Linked DNA regions of Sphingosinicella sp. BN140058. Each later gene encodes a partner of the first gene's protein in a complex. Links are inferred from orthologs where the notes say so. Each region holds a gene or a part of one and is shown on either strand. Other genes may lie near its edges. The genes, in order: clpS and clpA.

Evidence for each region.
Region 2: the proteins of clpS (region 1) and clpA are in contact, whole or in part, in a solved structure (PDB 1LZW), measured with the Escherichia coli proteins. The link is inferred for Sphingosinicella sp. BN140058 from one-to-one orthologs.

Annotation. Positions count from the first base shown.
Region 1 is NZ_CP035501.1:1,356,059-1,367,478, forward strand. The notes cover bases 4,687-7,536. They hold clpS (ATP-dependent Clp protease adapter ClpS), read left to right. Parts: upstream 4,687-5,859; coding sequence 5,860-6,213; downstream 6,214-7,536. Other genes in these bases: ETR14_RS06165 (alpha/beta hydrolase), read left to right, coding at 4,687-4,748; ETR14_RS28155 (hypothetical protein), read right to left, coding at 4,854-5,228; ETR14_RS28160 (phasin family protein), read left to right, coding at 5,221-5,661; murA (UDP-N-acetylglucosamine 1-carboxyvinyltransferase), read left to right, coding at 6,569-7,536. In the rest of the region: ETR14_RS06140 (glutathione S-transferase family protein), read left to right, coding at 1-618; ETR14_RS06145 (helix-turn-helix domain-containing protein), read left to right, coding at 683-943; ETR14_RS06150 (SRPBCC family protein), read left to right, coding at 943-1,413; glpX (class II fructose-bisphosphatase), read right to left, coding at 1,432-2,418; ETR14_RS06160 (hypothetical protein), read left to right, coding at 2,484-2,879; more of ETR14_RS06165, read left to right, coding at 2,958-4,686; more of murA, read left to right, coding at 7,537-7,852; ETR14_RS06185 (DUF445 domain-containing protein), read right to left, coding at 8,026-9,288; ETR14_RS28165 (hypothetical protein), read left to right, coding at 9,468-9,620; ETR14_RS06190 (efflux RND transporter permease subunit), read right to left, coding at 9,722-11,420. UniProt on the Escherichia coli protein: Involved in the modulation of the specificity of the ClpAP-mediated ATP-dependent protein degradation.
Region 2 is NZ_CP035501.1:1,079,052-1,090,662, reverse strand. Bases 3,566-6,606 are described here. They hold clpA (ATP-dependent Clp protease ATP-binding subunit ClpA), read right to left. Parts: upstream 6,243-6,606; coding sequence 3,888-6,242; downstream 3,566-3,887. Other genes in these bases: ETR14_RS04855 (DUF1192 domain-containing protein), read right to left, coding at 6,367-6,564; ETR14_RS04865 (DUF885 family protein), read right to left, coding at 3,566-3,702. Outside these bases: ETR14_RS04875 (family 43 glycosylhydrolase), read left to right, coding at 1-777; ETR14_RS28130 (hypothetical protein), read right to left, coding at 796-951; ETR14_RS04870 (hypothetical protein), read right to left, coding at 1,094-1,636; more of ETR14_RS04865, read right to left, coding at 1,888-3,565; ETR14_RS04850 (NAD(P)H-quinone oxidoreductase), read left to right, coding at 6,645-7,646; ETR14_RS04845 (DEAD/DEAH box helicase family protein), read left to right, coding at 7,678-10,341; ETR14_RS04840 (glutathione S-transferase family protein), read left to right, coding at 10,478-11,098; ETR14_RS04835 (hypothetical protein), read right to left, coding at 11,223-11,611. UniProt on the Escherichia coli protein: ATP-dependent specificity component of the ClpAP protease. It directs the protease to specific substrates. It has unfoldase activity. The primary function of the ClpA-ClpP complex appears to be the degradation of unfolded or abnormal proteins.

The DNA.
Region 1 (11,420 bases):
CTCTACGAGCAGGGCACCCCGTTCGAGCAGCGCATGGTGAATCTCGGCGACGCCGACGCGCGCCGCGGGTTCGAAGCCTTGTGGCCGACCGCCAAGATCCCGTTGCTGGAGGATGACGGCGCCGTCGTGCCCGAGACGTCGATTATCGTCGAGCATCTCGAAATTCATCATCCAGGTCCGAAGCCGCTGCTCCCCATAGACGAACCCGTGCGGCTGCGCGCGCGGTTGTGGGACCGGCTGTTCGACCTCTACGTCATGACTCCGATGCAGCGCTTCATCGCGGAGCTGCTGCGCTCCGAGGGCGAGCGCCATGTCCGCACGCAGCAAGAAGCCCTAGCCGCCCTTGCCTCCGCTTACGATCTTATCGAGGCGCGTCTTGGTGCCGATCCCTGGGCGGCAGGGGCCGATTTCACCATCGCCGACTGCGCGGCCGCGCCCGCCTTGTTCTACGCAGCGATCGTCCAGCCGTTTCCGCCATCCCACGCCACCCTCTCCGGCTATTTCGATCGGCTGATGGATCGGCCCTCGGTGCGGCGGGTAATCGCCGAGGCGCGGCCATGGTTCTCCTATTTCCCACTGGTCGGCGACATCCCGCAAAGGTTCCTGGCAGATTCCTGAGCTCCGCTCCGAAGCGGCGGTCGACCGCCTGTTCGTCGCGCTTGCGGATCGAAGCCGGCGCCGGATGATCGACCAGTTGAGCCGCGGACCGGCTTCGGTCAGCGAGCTTGCGCGACCGCTCGGGATCGCGCTGCCCTCGGCGCTCAAGCACCTGTCGGTTCTGGAGGCCGGCGGGATCGTTCGTTCGGACAAGGTCGGGCGAATCCGCACCTATCGGATTGCTCCCGACGCCTTCGGCGGGATCGAGGCGTGGGTTGCGGCGCGCAAGGCACAGTGGAACCGCCAGTTAGACCGCCTGGCAGACTATCTCGACGGAGAAGAGTGATGACCCACCGTTCGGCCGCGCACACCAGCTTCGTTCTGGAACGCCGGTTCACCGCATCCCCCGCGCGCGTCTTCCGCGCCTGGTCCGATCCGGTCGCGAAGCAACGCTGGTCGGATTGTCATGCCGAGGTCGGCACGATCGAGTACAGCATGGACTTCCGTCCGGGCGGGCGCGAAATCCATCGTGCGATGCTGCCGACCGGCGCACTGCAGCGGATCGAGAAGGTGTTTTTGGAGATCGTTCCCGACGCCCGCATCATCTTCGCTTATGCGATGGAAGCCGGCGGCCGCTCTCTTTCCGCTTCACTCGTCACCACCGAGTTCGTGGGCGACGGCGGAGGCACGCTGCTCAGGCTGACCGAACAGCTCGCCTATCTCGACGGCCACGACGATCTCGAGGAACGAATGCGGGGCACGGCCGAAGGTCTCGATCGCCTGCTGCTGGAAGTCGAAGACCTACCCACCGCCTGACGATCAGGCGAGAGCCGATCAGCCCTGATGGACGCCGGGTTCGTGCCGGTGCTCGCCCTTCACCCAGCGCACAGTACCCGTCGAGGCGCGCATCACCACGCTCTCCGTCGTGGTGGCATTGCGGCCGCGCTTGACGCCAGCGAGCAGGGATCCGTCGGTCACCCCCGTCGCCGCGAAAATCACGTCGCCGCGGGCGAGATCGTGAAGATCGTAGATGCGATCGAGTTCCTCGACGCCCCAGCGTGCCGCACGCGCCCGCTCCGCATCGTTGCGGAAGACCAGGCGGCCCTTGAACTGTCCACCGACGCAGCGGAGGGCTGCGGCCGCGAGCACGCCCTCGGGCGCGCCGCCCTGGCCCATATAGAGGTCGATCGTCGTCTCGGGGTTGCTGACCGCGATCACCCCGGCAACGTCACCGTCGGGGATCAGCTGGATGCCGCAGCCAAGGGCGCGCAGCTCCGCGATCAAGCCGGAGTGGCGGGGGCGATCGAGCACGCAGACGATGATATCGGCCGGGTCGACGCCCTTGGCCGCAGCCACCGCCCGGACATTGTCCGCCGGGCTCTTGTCGAGGTCCAGAACCCCATCGGGGTAACCCGGGCCGACGGCGAGTTTCTCCATGTAGACGTCCGGCGCGTTGAGCAGGCAGCCCTCTTCCGCGATGGCCAGCACCGCGAGCGCATTCGGACCGGCCTTGGCGGTGATCGTGGTGCCTTCCAGAGGATCGAGCGCGATGTCGATCCGGGGGCCCGTACCCTGGGCGGCGCCGACCTTCTCGCCGATGTAGAGCATCGGCGCCTCGTCGCGCTCGCCTTCCCCGATCACCACGGTGCCGTCGAATTCGAGCTGGTTCAGCGCTTCGCGCATCGCTTCCACCGCGGCATGGTCCGCCGCCTTCTCGTTTCCGCGTCCGACGAGCTTGGAGGCGGCGACCGCGGCAGCTTCGGTCACCCGGACCATCTCGAGCACCAGAACGCGATCGAGAACGTGGCTTGCGGTCACCATATAATCTGTCATCCTCTTTCAAGCCCCCGAGGCGGCGATAGGCGAGGTCCATGACAAAGTCGAGAATGGCGCTTGTCCTCCTCGTCGCCGTGCCGGCGCCCGCGCTCAGCTTGCCGCCGGCGATCCAAGTGTCCGAAATCACGGCCGAACAAGCGATCGAAAAGCAGCGCCGGCTGCTCGTCGAAGGCTCCGGGATCGACTGCGCGCGCGGTGGCGGTGAAGAAATCGTCGTCTGCGGACGTCGAGGGCCGGATCGTGATCGCGAGGCGCTCGCCGGCCAGAGCGTCGCCGGTGCCCGGGTCGGGCTTCTGCCTGGAGAGCCGGCCTCCGGCCTGGCCGCGATGGGCGCGGGAGACCGAACCTGCGCGGAGAGCCGCCGCTGCGGCGCCTATGTGGATTTCTTCAACGTCGGCAAGGTCCTCTACAAGCTTGGCGAACACCTGCTCGGCCGCGACGACTGATCCACCTTCCAGAGCTCTTCAGTCCCGACTGGCACCTTTGCCCGGCTCGCGTGTATTGGACGGCAGGAGAGGATCGCTATGACCGACCACACGAAATCCAGGGAGCCGGGCAATCCTGCCGGCGCCGCCCCGCCGCTGCCGTCGCTGGAAGAGATGCAGCATTGGACGTGGGTCATGGGTCGCGCCCAGCAGCTGATGATGGAACATCTCGCCGAGCAGATGCGCGAGATGGCGCCGCCCGAGCCGATGGCGCTTGCGCAGCCATGGATGGCGATGTTTCCCGATCCGGCCAAGCTTGCCGAGCAGCAGACCGCTTTGTGGACCGAAGGCATGTCGCTGTGGCAGCGGGCGCTCGGCTTCGATGGCGGCCAGAGCGCGCTCGCCGAAAAGGCGAACCGCGACAAGCGCTTCAACGCCCCGCAATGGCAGGACAACCCGATCTTCGACATGATCCGGCAAAGCTATCTGCTGGTTTCCGAACGTCTCATCGGATCGGTGGACGCGATCGAAGGGCTCGATCCCAAACAGCGCGAGAAGGTGCGCTTCCTCACCAAGAGCTTCGTCGATGCGATGGCTCCATCCAATTTTGCGCTGACCAATCCGCTGGTTCTCGAGCGGGCGATCGAAACCAAGGGCGAGAGCCTGCTCAAGGGGCTGGAGCATATGCTCCGCGATCTCGGAAAGGGACAGCTCACCCACACCGATCCGACCGCGTTCGAAGTGGGCCGCAACATCGCGCTCACGCCCGGCAAGGTGGTCAAACGGACACCGCTCTACGAACTCGTTCAGTTTTCACCGACGACGGAGAGCGTATACGAGACTCCGCTGGTCATCTTCCCGCCCTGGATCAACCGCTACTATATCCTGGACCTCAATCCGAAGAAGAGCTTCATCCGCTGGGCGGTCGAACAGGGGCTGACCGTCTTCGTCGTGTCGTGGAAGTCGGCCGACGAGACGCTCGCCGAGACCGTGCTCGACGACTATGTCGTGCGCGGCCAGATCGATGCGATCGACACGATCCGCGACCTGCTCGGCGTCGAGAGCGTCCACGCCATCGGCTATTGCGTGGCGGGCACCACCCTCGCCTGCACCCTGGCGCTGCTCGCCGCCCGCGGCGAGGCCGAGAAGGTGGCGAGCGCGACCTTCTTCACCGCCCAGGTGGATTTTTCGGAAGCCGGCGACCTGAAATTGTTCGTCGCCGACGAGACGCTGCAGATGATCGAGCAGATGTCGGCCGAAAAAGGCTTTCTGGACGGCCGCTACATGGCCGCGACGTTCAACATGCTGCGGGGCCGCGATCTCATCTGGAATTACGTCACCAGCAACTATCTGCTCGGCGAGGATTACCCGCCGTTCGACCTCCTCCACTGGAATGGCGACACCACCAATCTGCCCGCGAAATGGCATCGTTGCTACCTTCGCGACTTCTACCGCGACAACAAGCTGGTCACTCCCGGTGGCATCCATGTCGATGGCGAGCCGATCGACCTCGGCAAGGTGACCACCCCGACCTATGTTCAGGCCGGGCGGGAAGACCATATCGCGCCCGCGCAGAGCGTCTGGAAAATCACCCATCATTTCAAGGGCCCGATCCGCTTCGTGCTCGCCGGCTCCGGCCACATCGCGGGCGTCGTCAATCCCCCGGAGGCGCAGAAATATCAATATTGGACCAACGACGCGAAGGTCGCGACGCTGGACGAATTCGTCGCCGGCGCCACCGAGACCAAGGGCAGCTGGTGGCCGGACTGGATCGCCTGGATCGGCGCGAGATCCGACAAGAAGGTGGCCGCAAAGGCCGCGCGGGTACCCGGCAAGGGCAAGTTGAAGGCGATCGAGGATGCACCTGGCAGCTACGTACGGGGCCGCTGAAAGCCAGGACAACCTCTTGCGCCGATTAAATAAATTTGCTTTGCTGCACCGCACAATCTGCTTGATTTGATTGGACGAATCACCTATGTTGCGATGCAGCAAAGGTTAGGTGATTGAAATGGCTGACGAAACCAGCACGACTGAAGCTTCCACCACCGGCACCACTGCCCTCGCCGAGGCTCCCGCATCGACCGCGAAGACCGAGGCGGCACCGGCTCCGGTGGCTCCTTCGACGACGGCGGCAAGGCCCGTTCCGGCCCGCAAGCCGGCGGCCATTAAGGCGGCTCCGGCCGCCTCGGCGGCGAAAGCCAATCCGGTGTCGGCGAAGAAGGTGAACAAGATCGCGGCCAAGGCCGCTCCCAAGGCAGCTGCGCCGCGCAAGCCCGCGTCTGTCCAGTCCAAGCTGAAGGCGCTGCCGGCTCCGGCCGCCGTTTCCACCACTACCTTGAAATCGAATGAAGGGATGAGGACCATGTTCAACGACACCAATGTTGCAGAGCGTTTCCAGGCTGTTTTCGGCGATGCCAACGAGCGCGCCAAGAACGTCATCGAGCGCAACACCCGCTTCGCCGAAGAGCTGACCGAGCTCGGCCGCGGCAACGTCGAGGCTGTCGTTGCCTCCTCCAAGGTCGCTGCCCGCGGCTTCGAGACGATCGGCCAGGAAGTCGCCGAGTTTGGCCGCAAGACCTTCGAGGACGCTTCTGCGACCCTCAAGAGCCTGGCCGAAGTGAAGTCGCCCGCCGACTTCTTCCGCCTGCAGAGCGAGTTCGCCCGCACCCAGTTCGACGCGCTGGTCGCCGAGAGCTCGAAGCTGAGCGAGACCGTGATCAAGCTCGCCGGCGAAGTCGCCGAACCGATCACGAACCGCGCCACGGTTGCCGCCGAGCGCGTTCGCAGCGTCGCTGCCCTGTAAGCAGCCGCGACGCACGAGATCAGAAAGGCGGCCCGTCCGGCGGACGGGCCGCCTTTTTGCTGGGTGGACCGCAGGCGAACCTGGTGCGACACGCCGCTTCGGCCGAGGGAAATTCGCCGAGGCGTGTGCGTTTATCGCTTGCAGCAGCAGCGAATCTCTTGTCCGACGTGCATCCGGTGCAATATTTAGTGCATGCTTATGTCATCGAATGAATTGACGATCACCGCCGCGGGCGAAGGCAAGGGCGACGACGAGGGAACAGGCCTCGGCGTTGCGACCCGGACTCGCACCCGCACCAAGACGCCGTCGCCCTACAAGGTGCTGATGCTCAACGACGATTACACGCCGATGGAATTCGTCGTGCTCGTCCTGCAACGCTTCTTCAAGATGGGGATCGAAGACGCGACCCGGGTGATGCTCCAGGTGCATCAGCGCGGAGTCGGCGTCTGCGGCGTGTTCAGCTACGAAGTGGCCGAGACCAAGGTCTCCCAGGTGATCGATTACGCACGGGAGAACCAGCACCCGCTGCAGTGCACGCTGGAAAAGGCGTAAGAAGGCCGGCTGTCCATCCAGCGGCACCTTCAAGAACGATCCCTCGGCGCATCGAGGTGTTAGAGCAGCTGAGTGGATCCCCGGAACACCACGGACGGCTGCCTTCAAGACGATGGCATCTGAGTTTGCGGGTTCCGCCGCACTAAAGCCCCGAAGTCTTCCCTGTCGCAATAGGGGACGGGAGCGGAATCGCACGACCTGCGGTGGAGCGCTTTTTGCGATGATCGCCCCTCCACCATGCTTCGCATGGTCCCCATCCGCTTCGCGGACAGGGAGGATAAGAGCAGCCTGATGAGATCCCTTGGGTCCTCTCCCGGCCCCTTGCACGGAGCCGCCAAACCACTAAGAACCCGACATGGATCGCATCATCATCCGGGGCGGAAAGCCCCTCAACGGCCGCATTCCGATTTCCGGAGCGAAGAACGCGGCGCTTACTTTGCTGCCTTGCGCCTTGCTCACCGACGAGCCGCTGACCCTGCGCAATCTGCCGCGGCTCGCCGACGTCGACAGCTTCGGGCATTTGCTCAACCAGCTGGGCGTCTCGACGATGATCGAGGGCGCCCGCCCCGACGAGTTCGGCCGGGTGATGACCCTGCGCGCGTCCAATATCGCCTCGACGGTCGCACCCTACGATATCGTCCGCAAGATGCGCGCCTCGATCCTGGTGCTCGGACCGCTGGTCGCGCGCGCCGGTCAAGCGACGGTGTCGCTGCCGGGGGGCTGCGCGATCGGCATGCGTCCGGTCGATCTTCACCTCAAGGTGTTGGAAGCGCTCGGCGCCGAGATCGAGATCGCCTCCGGCTACGTCAAGGCGACCGCGCCCGGCGGACGCCTGCAGGGCGGCACGATCCGCTTCCCGTTCGTGTCCGTCGGTGCGACCGAGAATGCGTTGATGGCAGCGGTGCTCGCCAAGGGCACGACGGTGATCGAGAATGCCGCGCGCGAGCCCGAAATCACCGACCTTGCCAAATGCCTGATCGCGATGGGCGCCGACATCGAAGGGCTTCGTACCGATACGCTGACCATCCAGGGCAAGGACCGGCTGCACGGCGCCACCTATTCGGTGATGCCGGACCGGATCGAGGCCGGCAGCTATGCCTGCGCGGCCGGAATCACCGGCGGTTCGCTCGACCTGATCGGCGCCCGCAAGGAGACGATGCCCTCCATCCTCTCCAGCCTCACCGACGCCGGCCTGATCGTCGAGGATCTGGACGACGGCATCCGCGTGCGCGCCGACGGCGGGCTCAAGCCGCTGTCGCTCTCGACCGCCCCCTACCCGGCTTTCCCGACCGACATGCAGGCGCAATTCATGGCGATGCTGACGCTCGCCGAGGGCACCAGCCTGCTCACCGAGACGATCTTCGAGAATCGCTACATGCACGTGCCCGAGCTGCACCGCATGGGTGCGGACATCGAGGTTCGCGGCCGCTCGGCCGTGGTGAAGGGTGTCGGGGCGCTGCACGGCGCGCCGGTGATGGCGACCGACCTTCGCGCCTCGATGAGCCTCGTCCTCGCCGGCCTTGCCGCCAGCGGCGAGACCCAGGTCAACCGCGTCTACCATCTGGACCGCGGCTACGAGCGCCTCGAAGAGAAGCTCCAGGCCGTGGGCGCCGACATCGAGCGCGCCAGCGACGGCTGAGCGGGACCTCCTTCCCAGATCCTCCCCGCGCGCGGGGAGGGGGACCAACCGGAGGATGGTGGAGGGGGTTGGGAGGCCCGTAGGGTGCCTGGCGGTCTGGCGGCAACGGGGGCTCGGAACCCCCTCCACCGCGCTGCGCGCGCCCCCCCTCCCCGTGCCGGGGAGGATTTCCCTTACGTCAGCACCTCTGCGGTGTGGATGGCAAGGCCGACCAGCCCGCCCACCAGCGTGCCGTTGATGCGGATATATTGGAGATCGCGGCCGACCGCATTTTCCAGCCGCCCGGTAATGGTGCGCGCGTCCCAGCCGCGCACGGTGTCGGAAACCAGGGTGACGATACCGCTGCCATAGGTCGCGACGACGCCGACGACGGCGCGGCGCGCGAAGCCGTTGATCGCTGCCTTCAGCCGCGGATCCTGCTGAACGGTCTCCCCGAGCTGGCGTAGCGCTTCCCCGAACTTGCCGGCGAGGACCGCATCGGGATCGCGCGCCGCCTTGAGCAGGGCGGCGCGGCTATTCTCCCACAGGCCGCCGACCCATTCGGTGACCGCCTTGTTGGCCAGGATCTCGGCCTTCCAGGCCTCGACCTTGTCCTTGGTCTCGTCGTCCCACTGCATGTCCCAGGCAAGGCCTGCGAGCCCCTCTTCGGCCTTGGCGCGGAGCGGGTGCTGGGGATCGATCGCCATGTCGATGGTGAGGCGGCGCAGGCCGTCGACGATGGCATCGGCGAGCCGCTCGTCCAGTCCGGCCAGCCGGACGATCCAGCCCGCTTTCTGGTGGACCATCGCGCGGATGATGTCTTCGTTCGCGTCGAGGGTCCGGCCCGCCCAGGTGACGATGGAGTCGAGCATCGGCACGTGCCGCTCCTCGGTGATCGCTGCTTCCAAAGTCTTGCCGAGCAAAGGCGAGACGTCGAGCGTCTTCAGCCGTGCGGCAACGGCGGCCTTGACCATGCCGCCAAGACGCTCCTCGTCGAGACTCTCGAGCAGGCCTGCGAAGAGGCGCGATGCGCCCTCGCGCAGCCGTCCCTCCGGCGGGGGGTTGGCGAGGAAGCGGCCGATCGCGCCCGCGATGTCCACCGCACGCATCCGCCGCGCGACCACCGATGGGATCAGGAAGTTGTCGCGCAGGAACGACGCAAGCGTCTCCCCGATCCGATCCTTGTTGCGCGGAATGATGGCGGTGTGCGGGATCGGAAGGCCGAGCGGATGGCGGAAGAGCGCCGTCACGGCGAACCAGTCGGCGAGGCCGCCGACCATCGCCGCTTCGGCAAAGGCGCGCACGAAGCCCCAGGCCGGGTGGAGGTCGTCATACCGCCCGGCGACCAGAAACAGGGCCGCCATCGCAATCAGCATCGTCGTCGCGACGAAACGCATCCTGGCGCCGTTCGCACCGGACATGACCATCTGGGCAGCGGGCGGGCTGGTGCGACTCATCGCTGCGACAATGGTCGGAGGGCGCGAAGGTTCATCGGCCCGCCAAGAGGCGGCATGCGGCACTGCGTGGACACGATCGGTCCGAAACGGATCTGTCTCGCAGGTGCCATGCGCGCGTCGCGCGTGCGAGAAGGTGGTCCCCACTCCTTTCGAGGGGGCACAACAGAGGGAGCACGGATATGAGGATCAGGAGAGTGGCGACCGCAATCGCGATCATCGTCGTGACGTCGACTGCGGCTGCGACACCGGCGCGGGCGGTCAGCATCTGCGACATCAATCCGGACACCAGTTATTATTCGTGGTTCGCGCACGCCTTCGGCTACTGCAACTGAGCCGAGCCTCAACACGAAAATCGGGGGAGCGCGACCGGGCTCCCCCTTTTTCGTGCGCCCGCCGCAGCGGACCGTCGGACTGAATATGCGGGGTCGCCGCGTCACTCCGCCGGCTGGGTTGCCGAAACGGGATGCCCATCCTCTCCACCATTGGTGAAGATCCGGCGGAGCTTCGGCCCGAGACGCTGCTCGAAGCCGACCGCGAGGCTGAAGCAGGCCGGCACGATGACCAAGGTCAGGATCGTCGACAGGATCAAGCCGCCGATCACGGTGACGCCCATCGGCGCGCGCCACGCCGCATCGCCGTTGAGCGACACGGCCGTCGGCACCATGCCGGCCACCATCGCGACCGTGGTCATCACGATCGGCTGGGCCCGCTTATGGCCCGCCTCCATGATCGCCGTCCATTTGTCGACGCCGCGGTCCATCTCCTCCAGCGCGAAATCGACGAGCAGGATCGAGTTCTTGCAGACGATGCCGAGCAGCATCAGCAAGCCGATATAGACCGGCATCGACATCGCCATGCCGCTCAGGTGCAGGGCGAGCGCGCCGCCCAGCGGTGCCAGCAGCAGCGAGCCCATGTTCACGAACGGCGGCAGGATCCGCTTGTAGAGCAGAACCAGCACCGCGAAGACCATGAACACGCCCGACAGGACCGCAATCATGAAGTTCGTGATCATCTCCTGCTCGAACTTGCTGTCGCCCATGGTCAGGCGCCGAACGCCCTGGGGCAGGTTCGACATCGTCGGAAGCGCCTCGATCTTCTTCATCGCCTGGCTGGTGACCAGCCCCGGCGCGAGATCGGCGCCGATCATGGTCCGGCGAACCTGATTGTAGCGGCGAAGCTCGGTCGGACCGGCTCCGAAGCTGATGTCGGCGACCAGCTTCAGCGGCACCGTGCCGCCGCGCGACGTCGGCACCGGCAGGTTCTGGATGGTGCCGAGGCTCTTGCGGCTCCCTTCCTCGAGCGCGACCCGGATCGGGATCTGACGGTCCGAGAGCGAGAATTTGGCGCTGTTCTGATCGATCTCGCCCAAAGTGGCGATCCGGATCGTCTGGCTGAGCGCCGAGGTGGTGACGCCAAGATCGGCGGCGAGATCGAGGCGCGGCTTGATCGTGATCTCCGGCCGCTGGACGTCGCCATTGACGCGGGGCGCGACGACTTCCGGAAGGGCGCTCATCTCGGCGATGATCTTGTTGGCCGTCTCGGTAAGCACCGCCGGATCGTCGCCGCCGAGCGCAATGGTGAGATCGCGGCCGCTGCCGCCGCCGGATTGCGACGCGAAGGTCACACGGGCATCGGCGATCTCGTTGAGATGCGGCGCCATGCTGCGCTCGAACTCGACGCTGCTCTTCTCACGCTCCTTGCGCAGGGTCAGGTAGATCGTCCCCGCGGTCGGGTTGATGTCGGAGAATGCCTTTTCGACCTCCGGCTGCCGGCGGAGCATGGCGGCGACCCGCTCCGTCACCGCCTGCGTCTGCTGCACCGTGGACCCCGGCACCATTTCGATCCGGACCTGGCTGAAATCCGAGTTGGTCGTCGGCTGGAATTCGGTCGGCAGGCTGCCGAACGCGAAGATGGTGGCGACGAAGGCGAGCAAGCCGCACAATGCAGTCTTCCAACGGTGCCGCAAGGACAACCGAAGCAGGCCCATGTAGCGATCCATCAGCCAGTTCTCGCCGTGCGATTGCTGGCCGTGCGACTTGAGGAAGTAGGCCGCGATCATCGGGGTGATCAGACGCGCGACCGCGAGACTCATCAGCACCGCGATGACGACGGTGAGGCCGAACTGCTTGAAG
Region 2 (11,611 bases), 280 kb from region 1 along the record:
CTCGGCCCCTATGTCGATCGGATGGGTATTCCTCTCCTGAAAGGCGGCGGCACGCTGGTCGCCGCCGCGCACGGCCGCGGCATCGGACCGGGCCATTTCGGCCTGATCCAGCTCGGCGACGGCGTCGAGAAATTCTCGATGCATTACGAGGCCGACATGCAGCGTAGCGGCCGCAGCGTGCTCGCGGTCGAGCCCTTGCGGTGGCAGGACGGCTGGCCGGTTGCCGGCGAGAACGTGCGCCTCGGTACCTACGAGATCCAGTCGGCGCGCAGCGGCAATGCGCTCGAACTCGCGGTCGACTTCAAGCGGATCGACTTCGATTCCCGCCGCAGCTTCATGGCCTCGCCCGACGACCCGGTCCAGCCGATCCCGTCGCAATCTCTTGCGGAGGATATGAAGGGGTGGCCCGCGGGAACAGTCGGCGTCGATCTTGCCGCCTACATGGTGCGGCCGCACCAGCATTGGACGGTGACTCCGGTGGCGGAAGCGGGCGGCTTTTTCGGCGCGCCTTATTACCGGATCAGCATCGCCGGGACCGAGCGCACCTTGGCAGCCGCGGCCAATGGCGAGGTCGAGGCGGTGCCCCGCTTCACGGGCGCGGACGCGCAGTTATGGCGGATCGACCAGCTTACCAACGGCCGTTACCGGATCATGCCGAAGACCGGGACGGCGGCCGGCAAGGATGCGGCGCTGATCGCGATCGGCGCGAGCACGCCGACACTGGCGCGCTTCGATCCGGCGAACGACGCCGGGCAGTGGAGCTTCCGTCTGCCCTGAGCCGGTTCCCGGTTCGGGTCAGGCGAAATCGCCTAGCCGTGCTGCCTCTTCCTCCGCCTCCTCGGCCCTGTTCGGGAGCGTCGCCGAAGGATGAGGGGTCTCGCTCTCGATGTCGAGCGCGCCCGACATGTCCTTCTGATCAGGCTCGTTGCCAGGCTTCGGATGTGTGGTCATGTTGCGTCTCCTTTGCCGTCCCAACGCACAAGCCGGCGCGAGGGGCCGCAACTCGTCCGGAGGCGAAGGCAGTCAAGCTGAGCACGCGGCGCGCCGGTTGCGCTGGAGATTTGCTGGACGCTCAGCGTGCCCGGAAGGACGTTCAGCAGCGGGCCTCTGCGCTCGATGCGGGCGCGATCCTCAGGCGGCGCTTGCCGAAATAGCTGAGATCCATGAGGATTTTCACACGCTCGCCCTGTCGGGAATAGACGGCCTGATCGCCTTTCCGATCGTTGCCGGTGAAACATTCCTTCCACCCGGTCTTCTTCAAGCTCTCGCTGACGGCGAGGAAGGCATCCTGGTCTCGATCGTGCCAGAGCGTGACTTGCGCAAAGCCCTTGCTCCCGGCCGATCCGCCCAGATCGACGGCGGCATTGAACGGACCCTTGCCCTCAAACGTCACGCCTCGACGGAAGCAGCGCAGGCTGGTCGTATCCTCGATGCATCCGCCGAACCCGGCGTAACGGGCATCGGAGAGGCTGCCGCTGACCGGCAGATCGCCGAAGGCAAGATGTGGAGGAGGAGGTTCATACTCGCCGCAGGACGTTGCCGCTGCGAACAGGCAAAGTGCGGCGGTGCGGACAAACCAGAATCGGACCTTCTCCCCGCCCGGCGCAGAAGCGGCCTCGTGAACGCCACTCGACATCTATGGTCCCCCTGATCGCGCGTGCGGTTCATGGGCCGGATTCTTCCCGCATCACCTCGAGCCGCGTCGCAGTCACCCCTCGCACTCGAGGGTAGCGTGCAGCGAATGGATGTAAAGACTTGCCACGCGCAGACCCCTGGCAGGACTGCGCGTCGGCATAGGAATGGGTGTGGCGATGTCCGGCAAGACTCGCGCCTGCGGTGCCGACGATGTTCGAGCCGGCAATCCTGCGCTGGTGTACCTCCGGAAGCTTACCCCATGCGTGCCCGCGCGATCCGCTCGAGCACCGTCAGGGGCATTGCGCCGAGCGTCAGCACGCGGTGAAATTGCTTCGGATCCCAGCCGGAGCCCGCCCTGATACGCGCCTCGTCGCGTAGGCGCGTCCAGACGGTGTGGCCGATCTTGTAGCTGCACGCCTGTCCGGGCCAGACCATATAGCGATCGATCTCGCCCTGGCCGCGTCCCCGGGCGATGCCGGTGGTGGCGAGGAAGTAATCGGTCGCCTTCTCGCGGCTCCAGCGCTTGGCGTGCATGCCGCTGTCCACGACGAGGCGGGTGGCGCGAAACAGCAAGGACTGGAGGTAGCCGACCTGGCCCAGCGGATCGCCTTCGTACATCCCCATCTCGTCGGCGAGCTGCTCCGAATAGAGCGCCCAGCCCTCGGTATAGCCCGAATAGCCGCCGCGGCGCCTGATCAGCGGAATGTCGTCGCTCTCCAGCGCCGACATCACCTGAAGATGGTGGCCGGGCACGCCCTCGTGATAGCTGAGGGTGGCAAGGCCGAATTTGGGCCGGTCGAAGGTGTCGCGCAGGTTGATGAAATAGATGGCCGGGCGGGAGCCGTCGAGCGAGGCGGCCTCGTAATAGCCGCCGGGCGCGCCGGCCTGGATCGCTTCGGGAACGCGGCGGACTTCCACCGGCGCCCGCGGCAGCACGGCGAATTGCTCGGGCAGGCGCTTCTCCATCGCCTTTATCTGTCCGCGCAGTGCCTCCAGCAGGGCTTCCCGACCGGGATCGGTGTTGGGAAAGAGCTGGTCGGGACGCTGGTTGAGCGCGACCAGCCGCTCGCCGACGCTGCCCTGGGTCATGCTCTGCGCCTTAAGGATCCCGTCGATGCGGCCCTGGATTTCCGCAACCTGGTCGAGGCCGAGGCGGTGGATCTCGTCGCCGGTCAGCTCGGTGGTGGTCGCGGCGCTGGCCGCGGCGGCGTAGAAGGCTTCGCCGTCGGGCAGGCGCCAGACGCCGGCATCGTGCACCGCCTTGGCGCGAAGCTCGGTGACCAGCGCGCGCTGGCGGTCGAGCGCCGGGAACACGCGCTCGGCCATCAATTTCTCCACCGCGGCGGCACGCTCGGGCGGCAGGCCCGCAGCCTTGAGCTTGGCGGCAAGATCGGTGACCGGCCGGCTCCGTGCGGCGGGGACGTCGCGCGCCTGGCCGAGCTGTTTCAACGTGGTGTCGAGGATGTAATCGGGCGCGAACACGCCCTTCGCCGCATCGGCGCGCTGGCGCTCGGTCTCTTGGTCGATCGCACCGGCAAAGGCCTCGATCCGCGCGACATAGGCATCGGCGTCGGCGGCATTGCGCACTTCATGGGTGTTGGCGAGGAAATCGGGCACGTCGCGATAGGCGCCGGAAAGCTGAGACAGGATGTAGGGGGCGTAGCGGCCGAGCGTGTCGCCATAGCCGAAGCGCTCGCCGGCAATGGCGCGGGTGAGGCTGTATTCGACGATCTCGACGTCGAGTTTGGACGCTTCGCTCAGAGCGGCGCGATCGACCGTGCGCAGCTGGGCCAGCTCGGCCTTGGTGCGGGCGAGCTGGCGCCCGGCGCCAGCGCGGGAGAGATCGGACAGCTTGCCTCTGAGCGGCGCGCGGGCGCCGGTGTCGAGCCCGAGCGAGGTCGCCTCCTCGGGAGATTCGTCGAGCCGCGCGTAGAAGAATTCGTCGAGCAACGCGCGGAGCTTCGCATCGGCACCGCTCGCCTTGCCGCCTTGCGCCCGGGCCATGACCGGCCATGCCGCAACGAGCCCGACCATCGCTGCGGAAGACAGGAACTGGCGGCGGTGCATGGCAGGACTCCGGAAAGGGGCAGGAGGTCGGTTTGTAGCTGGCGGGACGGGGTTTTCAATCGGAGTGGTCAAGCCGGACGTAGTTCGGTGATCTCGAGCGGGCGAGTGGCGCCGCCAAAGAAAAAGCCTCCCCCGCATGCGCGGGAGAGGCCTTTTCGTTCAATGGAGCTGCAGAGGCGTGCGGCTTACGCCTGCTCGGCCTTCCCCTCCTCGGCGCTGCCTTCGGCCGGAGCGTCCTGTTCGCCTTCGGCCTTCTTGCCCTTGCGCTTGGAGGGCTTGGGCGGGGCCGGGATGATCTCGAACGAGGGCGCATTGTCCTTGATCGTGACCTTGACCTCGCCGCCGTGGACGAGCTTGCCGAAGAGCAGTTCCTCGGCGAGCGGCTGCTTGATCTTCTCCTGGACGAGGCGGCCCATCGGGCGTGCGCCGTACATCTTGTCGTAGCCGCGCGCGGTCAGCCATTTGCGCGCTTCCTCGTCGAGATCGATGTGGACGTTGCGGTCCGCCAGCTGCAGCTCGAGCTGGAGGATGAACTTGTCCACCACGCGGGCGACGACCTCGGTGGGGAGGTAGTCGAACGGCACGATCGCGTCGAGGCGGTTGCGGAATTCCGGGGTGAACATCCGCTTGATTGCTTCCTCGTCCTCACCCTCGCGGGTGACGTTGCCGAAGCCGACGCCCTCGCGCGCCATGTCGCTGGCGCCCGCATTGGTCGTCATGATCAGGATGACGTTGCGGAAATCGACCGTCTTGCCGTGGTGATCGGTGAGCTTGCCGTTGTCCATCACCTGCAGCAGGATGTTGAACAGATCCGGATGCGCCTTTTCGATCTCGTCGAGCAGCAGCACGGAGTGCGGATGCTGATCGACCGCGTCGGTCAAGAGGCCGCCCTGATCGTAGCCGACATAGCCCGGAGGCGCGCCGATCAGCCGGCTGACCGAGTGACGCTCCATATATTCGGACATGTCGAAGCGCTGCAGCGGGATGCCCATGATCGTCGCCAGCTGGCGCGCCACCTCGGTCTTGCCGACGCCGGTCGGGCCGGAGAAGAGGTAGTTGCCGATCGGCTTGTCGGGATCGCGAAGGCCGGCCCGGCTGAGCTTGATCGCCGAGGAAAGGACCTCGATCGCCCGGTTCTGGCCGAACACCACCCGCTTCAGATCGCGCTCGAGATGCTCCAGCGTCTTCTTGTCGTCGGACGACACGCTCTTGGCCGGAATTCGCGCCATCGTCGAGATGACCGTCTCGATTTCCTTAGTGGTGATCGTCTTTTTGCGCTTGGACGGCGGCACCAGCATCTGCATCGCGCCGACCTCGTCGATCACGTCGATCGCCTTGTCCGGCAGCTTGCGGTCGTTGATGTAGCGCGCCGAGAGCTCGACCGCCGCCTTGATCGCGTCGGGCGTGTACTTGACGTTGTGATGCTCCTCGAAAGCAGTCCGGAGCCCGGCCAGGATCTTCACCGTATCCTCGATCGTCGGCTCGTTGACGTCGATCTTCTGGAAGCGGCGGAGGAGGGCGCGGTCCTTCTCGAAATGGTTCCGGAACTCCTTGTAGGTGGTCGATCCGATGCAGCGGATCGTCCCGCCCGACAGGGCCGGCTTCAACAGGTTGGACGCGTCCATCGCGCCGCCGGACGTGGCACCGGCGCCGATCACGGTATGGATCTCGTCGATGAACAGGATGGCGTGCGGCAGCTTCTCGAGCTCCGTCACCACCGCCTTCAGACGCTCCTCGAAATCGCCGCGATAGCGGGTGCCGGCGAGCAGGGCCCCCATGTCGAGCGAATAGATGACGGCTTCCTTGAGGACATCCGGCACCTCGCCCTCGATGATCTTGCGCGCCAGGCCTTCCGCGATCGCGGTCTTGCCGACGCCGGGATCACCGACATAGAGCGGGTTGTTCTTCGACCGACGGCAGAGGATCTGGACGGTGCGGTCGACTTCGGGTCCGCGGCCGATCAGCGGATCGACACGGCCGTTCTGCGCCTTCTCGTTCAGGTTGACGGTGAACTGCTTCAAGGCGGATTCGGACTTCTTCTTGCCCTCCTCCTGTTTGGTCTCCTCGGCACCCTTGACCTCGGTCGGCTCGGCCGCGGTCTCGCCCTTGCCGACGCCGTGGCTGATGTAGCTGACCGCGTCGAGCCGGCTCATGTCCTGCTGTTGCAGGAAATAGACCGCGTAGGATTCGCGCTCGGAGAAGAGGGCGACCAGCACGTTGGCGCCGGTGACCTCGTCACGGCCGGACGACTGGACGTGGAGAATGGCGCGCTGGACGACGCGCTGGAAGCCGCTGGTTGGCGAAGGATCGGTATCGCCTTCGACCTTGAGCGCTTCCAGTTCGTTGTCGAGATACATGCGCACGGCTTCGCGAAGCTCGTTCAAATCGACGCCGCATGCCTTCATGACTCGGCTGGCATGGGTATCCTCGATGAGCGCGAGAAGCAGGTGCTCGAGCGTCGCATATTCGTGCTTGCGGCCGCTCGCTTCGGCGAGCGCCGTATGCAGGGTTTGCTCGAGTTCGCGGGCAAATGACGGCATTAGCTACTCCTACTGGCCCGCCCCGAACGGAAGGGCCGTTTGCCCTGATGTTGGGTCTCTCCCGGCCCGATCAAGCGCGTGTCTGAAAAAGCTGGCGGATCACCAATATGTTCCAGCGAAGGTTTCATTTTCTGAAAAGCGAATCCGCATTTGCGCGATGATCGACGGCGGCGGCGATCTTGGCCCGCACCCGGGCGATTTCGCCTTCGAGAATGGCGATGCGCGCGTGCAGCTCGTCGACCGAGAGGGGATCGAGATCCTGCTTGACCAGCAGGACCAGCGGGTCACCGGGTTTGTCCGGGAAGAGCTCGTCGAGGTCCATGGCGCCAGGTTCCGTTGCCCGCCGCCGGCTGTCAACCGCAGCCTCTTGCGCCGGCGCGCTTTCGCGGCGACCGTGGCGCCATGACCACGTTCCCCCCGCACATGACTGCCATCGACCCCGCCGAGGCCGGCGGCCCCGAATTGCTCGTCCCCGTTCAGCGGCCGCTGCCGCGCGCCGCGCCCGGCGAGGTGCTGATCCGAGTCGCCGCCGCCGGCGTCAACCGCCCCGACGTCGTCCAGCGCCAGGGCTTCTATCCGCCGCCGCCGGGCGCGCCGTCGATTCCGGGGCTGGAGATTGCCGGCGAGGTGGCGGCGCTCGGCGAGGGGGTGGCGCCGGCCATGCTCGGTATGAAGGTGTGCGCCCTGGTTTCGGGCGGCGGCTATGCCGAATATTGCGCGGCGCCGGCGGGGCAGTGCCTGCCGGTGCCGGCGAGCCTGTCGCTGATCGAGGCCGCGGCACTTCCCGAAACCTTCTTCACCGTGTGGAGCAACGTCTTCCAGCGCGGTGCAGCGCAGGCCGGCGAGACGATCCTCGTTCACGGCGGCACCAGCGGCATCGGCACCACCGCGATCCTGCTCGGCAGAGCGCTTGGGCTGAACGTGATCGTCACCGCCGGCAGCGCTGCCAAATGCGCACGGGCGCTGGAGATCGGGGCGGCCCATGCCATCGACTATCGCGCGCAGGATTTCGTCGCCGAGGTCAAGACGCTGACCGGGGGGCGCGGCGTCGACCTCGTCCTCGACATGGTCGGCGGCGATTACGTGCCGCGGAACCTCGCCTGCCTGGCCGAGGACGGCCGCCACGTCTCGATCGCCGCCCAGCGCGGCGCCGACGCGCAGATCCCGCTCTGGCCGATCATGCGCAAGCGGCTGACCCTGACCGGCTCGACGCTGCGCGCCCGCGATGCCGCCTTCAAGGCCGGGATCGCCGGAGAATTGCGGGCCCGGGTCTGGCCGCTGATCGAAAGCGGCGAGCTCCGCCCGATCATCGACGGCGACTTTCCGCTCACCGAGGCCGCCGACGCGCACCGGCGAATGGAAGCGGGCGATCATGTCGGCAAGATCGTGCTGACGGTCGCATGACCGCAGCGGCGCGCTAGGCCCGCGAGCGGGGATGCTGTCGCGAATGCGCTTTTCGGGCGTGTGGCGCGATTATCAGGCTCGGGCGCTCGAGGAGTTCGATCGCCATGCCGCCGACCGGCGGCTGCACGTCGTCGCCGCACCAGGATCGGGCAAGACGGTGCTCGGGCTCGAACTGATGCGCCGCCTCGGCCAGCCGGCGCTCGTGCTCGCACCGACCCGGACGATCCGCGATCAATGGTGCAGCCGGCTCGTCCCCCATTTCCTGCCCGAGCCGCCGCAGCCGGGCGAGCTGTCGAGCGATCTCGCTGCGCCCGGCGCCATGACGGTGGCCACCTACCAGGCGCTGCACGCCCTGTGGACAGATGCGGAGGACGGCCGCTTCGCCGCGCTGGTCACGCGGCTCGAGGCGATCGGGCCGGTGTCGCTCCTGCTCGACGAGGCGCATCATCTGCGGCGGGAATGGTGGAACGCGCTCCAGGCGCTGGTCGATGCGTTGCCGGGGGCCCATCTCGTCGCCCTGACCGCGACACCACCCTATGATGCGCCGCATGCGGAATGGGCGCGCTACGAGGCGCTATGCGGCCCGATCGACCTCGAAATCGGCGTGCCGGAGCTGGTCCGCAACGGAGACCTCTGTCCGCACCAGGATCATGTCGTCGTGTCCCGGCCCGACGCGGACACGCTCGCCTTGCTCGACCGCCGCCGCAAAGGATTCGCCGCCCTCGTTGCCGAACTCCGCTCGGACGCGCCGTTCCTCGACGGACTCGAACGGCATCCCTGGCTCACCGATCCCAGGCGCAATCTGGAGCCGATCCTCGAGGCACCCGAGATGCTGTCGGCGGTCATGGTCCATCTCGCCGCGGCCCGGCGGCCGTTGCCGCGGGCGCCGCTGGATCTGCTCGGCGCCAGCCGCCGGACGCTGCCGGCGCCGTCGTTATTCTGGCTGGAGGTGCTGCTCGACGGCCTGCTGTACCGCCATCGCGACGCCTTCCCGATGACGCGCGAGCGCCGGACCGCGATCAAGGCGGCGCTGGAGCCGCTCGGCCTGATCGAAGGCGGCAGGGTGCGTCTGCGCGAGGGCCGCAGCCTATTCAGACGGATGGCGGCAAGCCTGGCCAAGCTCGACAGCATCGTCGACATTGCCCGGCGCGAGGCCGAGTGCCTCGGCGAAGGGCTTCGGCTGGTCGTGCTGAGCGACCATGTCCGCGCCGCCGATCTGCCGCGCAGCCGCAGCGCACGCCTCGCGCCCGCCAAGCTCGGCGTCGTGCCGATCTTCGAGGCGCTGCGCCGCGCGCGCATCGGCCGCCAGCCGATCGGGGTGCTGACCGGCGGCCTTGTCATCCTGCCCAGCGCGGCGGCGATGGCGCTGCGCACGCAGGCCCGCCGGCGCGGCCTCGCCGATGCGCTGATCGCAGCGCACCCGATCCTCGCCTGTCCCGGCTTCTTCCGGATAAGCGCGTCGGGCGCCGCCGAGGCCGTGCTGGTCGATCTGGTCACCACGTTGTTCTGCACGGGCGAGATCAGGATCCTGGTCGGCACCCAGGCTCTGCTCGGCGAAGGCTGGGACGCGCCGGCGGTGAACAGCCTGGTGCTCGCCAGCAACAGTGCCGCCTTCATGCTCTCCAACCAGATGCGCGGCCGGGCGATCCGCATCGATCCGGCATGCCCCGGCAAGGTCGCCAATATCTGGCATCTGGCGACGGTGGAGGCGTTGCCGAGCGCCTGGGGGACGCTCCGTCGCCGGCTCGACTGGGGTCGGCTCGACGACGGTGACGAGCCAGGCTCGGATCTCGACCTGCTCGATCGCCGCTTTCGAGCGTTCGAGGGAGTCGCCAATTGGGGGCCGCAGATCCTGAGCGGCCTGGAGCGGCTTGGCCTACCCGATCCGGACCCTGAGGCGTGGAACGCGCGCAGCTTCGCGATCGCGGGCGATCGGCCGGGGATCCGGGCGCGCTGGGAAAGATCGCTGGGTGAGGCGGCGCCACATGCGCATGTCCGCGAGATCGTGGCGCCGCGTTACGCGCCCCGTGTGCTCGCCTGGCGCGACACTCTGCGCTGGCTCGGAATCACCGCCGCAGCGAGCGGCGCCCTTGCCGCGGCCGACGCGCTGCGTGGTATCGACGGGCTCGGCGGGATTGGCGCGGCCGCAATGGCCGCGGCCGGCGCCGGCGCGCTCGCCGCCGCTCCGAACCTGCTCCGCGCCGCCTGGCTGCTGATTCGTAACGGTTCGCTCGAAGGCAGCCTCGAACAGGTTGCGCGCGCCGTGCTGGAGGCGCTCAACGCGGCCGAACTGGTCTCGGATGACGAGGCCGAATGCGCCCGTTTCGAGATCCGGCGCAGCTTGGCCGGCCGCCACGTCGTCGTCGTCCACGGCGTCTCCCGCGCAACCGAGCATGTCCTGATCGAGGCGATGGCCGAGATCCTCGGGCCAGTGCGCAATCCGCGCTATCTGCTGGTCCGGCGCAGCTGGCTTTGGGGGCGGCAGCGGGCTGATTATCACGCCGTTCCTGCCGCGCTGGCGCGCCGCAAGGAATGGGCCGAGCAATTCCACACCCTGTGGGTCCGCCGGGTCGGCAGTTCGCGGCTCGTCTTCGCCCGTACGGCGGAGGGCCGTTTGCTGCTGCTCCGGGCACGGGTGCAAGCCTTTGCCGCGGGTTTCCAGCGCCGGGTGGATCGTCAATCCGCCTGGCTATGATCTCGGCGCATGGACAAGGCCGAAACGATCGGCGAAAGAGGCGGCGGGGACCACAAGCAGAGCACGGGTAGGCAGCCCGTCTTCCGCGGCCGGATCACGGCCGAGGCGGCTCCGCGCGACCCGAAGGAATGCCTTGATGACCGACACCCTCGTTCTCCACGAATATGCCAATTCCGGAAATTGCTACAAGATCAGGCTCACCGCCGCCCTGCTCGGGCTGCCGCTCGAACGGCGCGAGTACGACATCCTCAAGGGCGAAACGCGAACGCCCGAATTCCTGCGCGACGTGAACGCCAACGGCCGGATCCCGGTGCTGCAGATCGGCGACCGCGCGCTTCCCGAAAGCAATGCCGCCTGCTTCTACCTCGCCGACGGTTCGGCGCTCGTGCCGGACCACCGCTTCGACCGCGCCGACATGCTGCGCTGGATGTTCTTCGAACAATATAATCACGAGCCGAACGTCGCCACCTTGCGCTTCTGGCTGGCCTATGTCGGCGAGGCGGCGCTCAGCGACGCGCAGCGGGCGCTGATCCCGGCCAAGCGGGTGGCGGGCGAGGCGGCGCTGACGCTGATGGACGACCATCTCGCCTCTCGCGCCTTCTTCGTCGGTGACCGGCTCACCCTCGCCGACATCGCCCTTTACGCCTACACCCATGTCGCCGAAGAGGGCGGGTTCGATCTCGGCGCCTATCCGGATCTGGGCGCCTGGCTCGCGCGGGTGAAGGCGACGCCCGGTTATGTCGGGATTGCCGAATAGGCTTTCTATTTGCCCCTCCACGACATCGTGGAGGGGATAACCGCATTGATCCGCATCCATCCGGAGCGATGCGCCGTGTGAATCACGGCCGTACGATCCGAAGCGGGCGGCGCCTGGGTTCCCTTCAGTCGCTGGAATCCCGCACGGCGTCGATGAACAGCAAGCCGCCGACGACGAGTGCCACGCCGGCGCCGATCCCGATCCAGCCGAGCGTGGAGACACCAGACTTGCGCTCGCCGTCGAAGCGGAGCGGCTTGCCGGCGGCGGCGAGTTCAAAATGGCCGCGACCGGTGAAGCCGAGTTCGAGTCCGGCCGCGAGGGCAGTGGCTCCGGTCTCCCGTTCGCGCTGGGTCGGGGCGAGCGCGACTCCGAAGCGAGGGGCATCGCGGGCGCCGAGCGGCACGCGCAATCGCGCCCCGGCAAAGGCGCCGCGTTGCAGCGTCGACCGGGCTGGGTCGATCAGCTCGGCGGCGAGAAGCGGCTCGGCGGCGAGCAGGCCAACGAGCAGGCAGA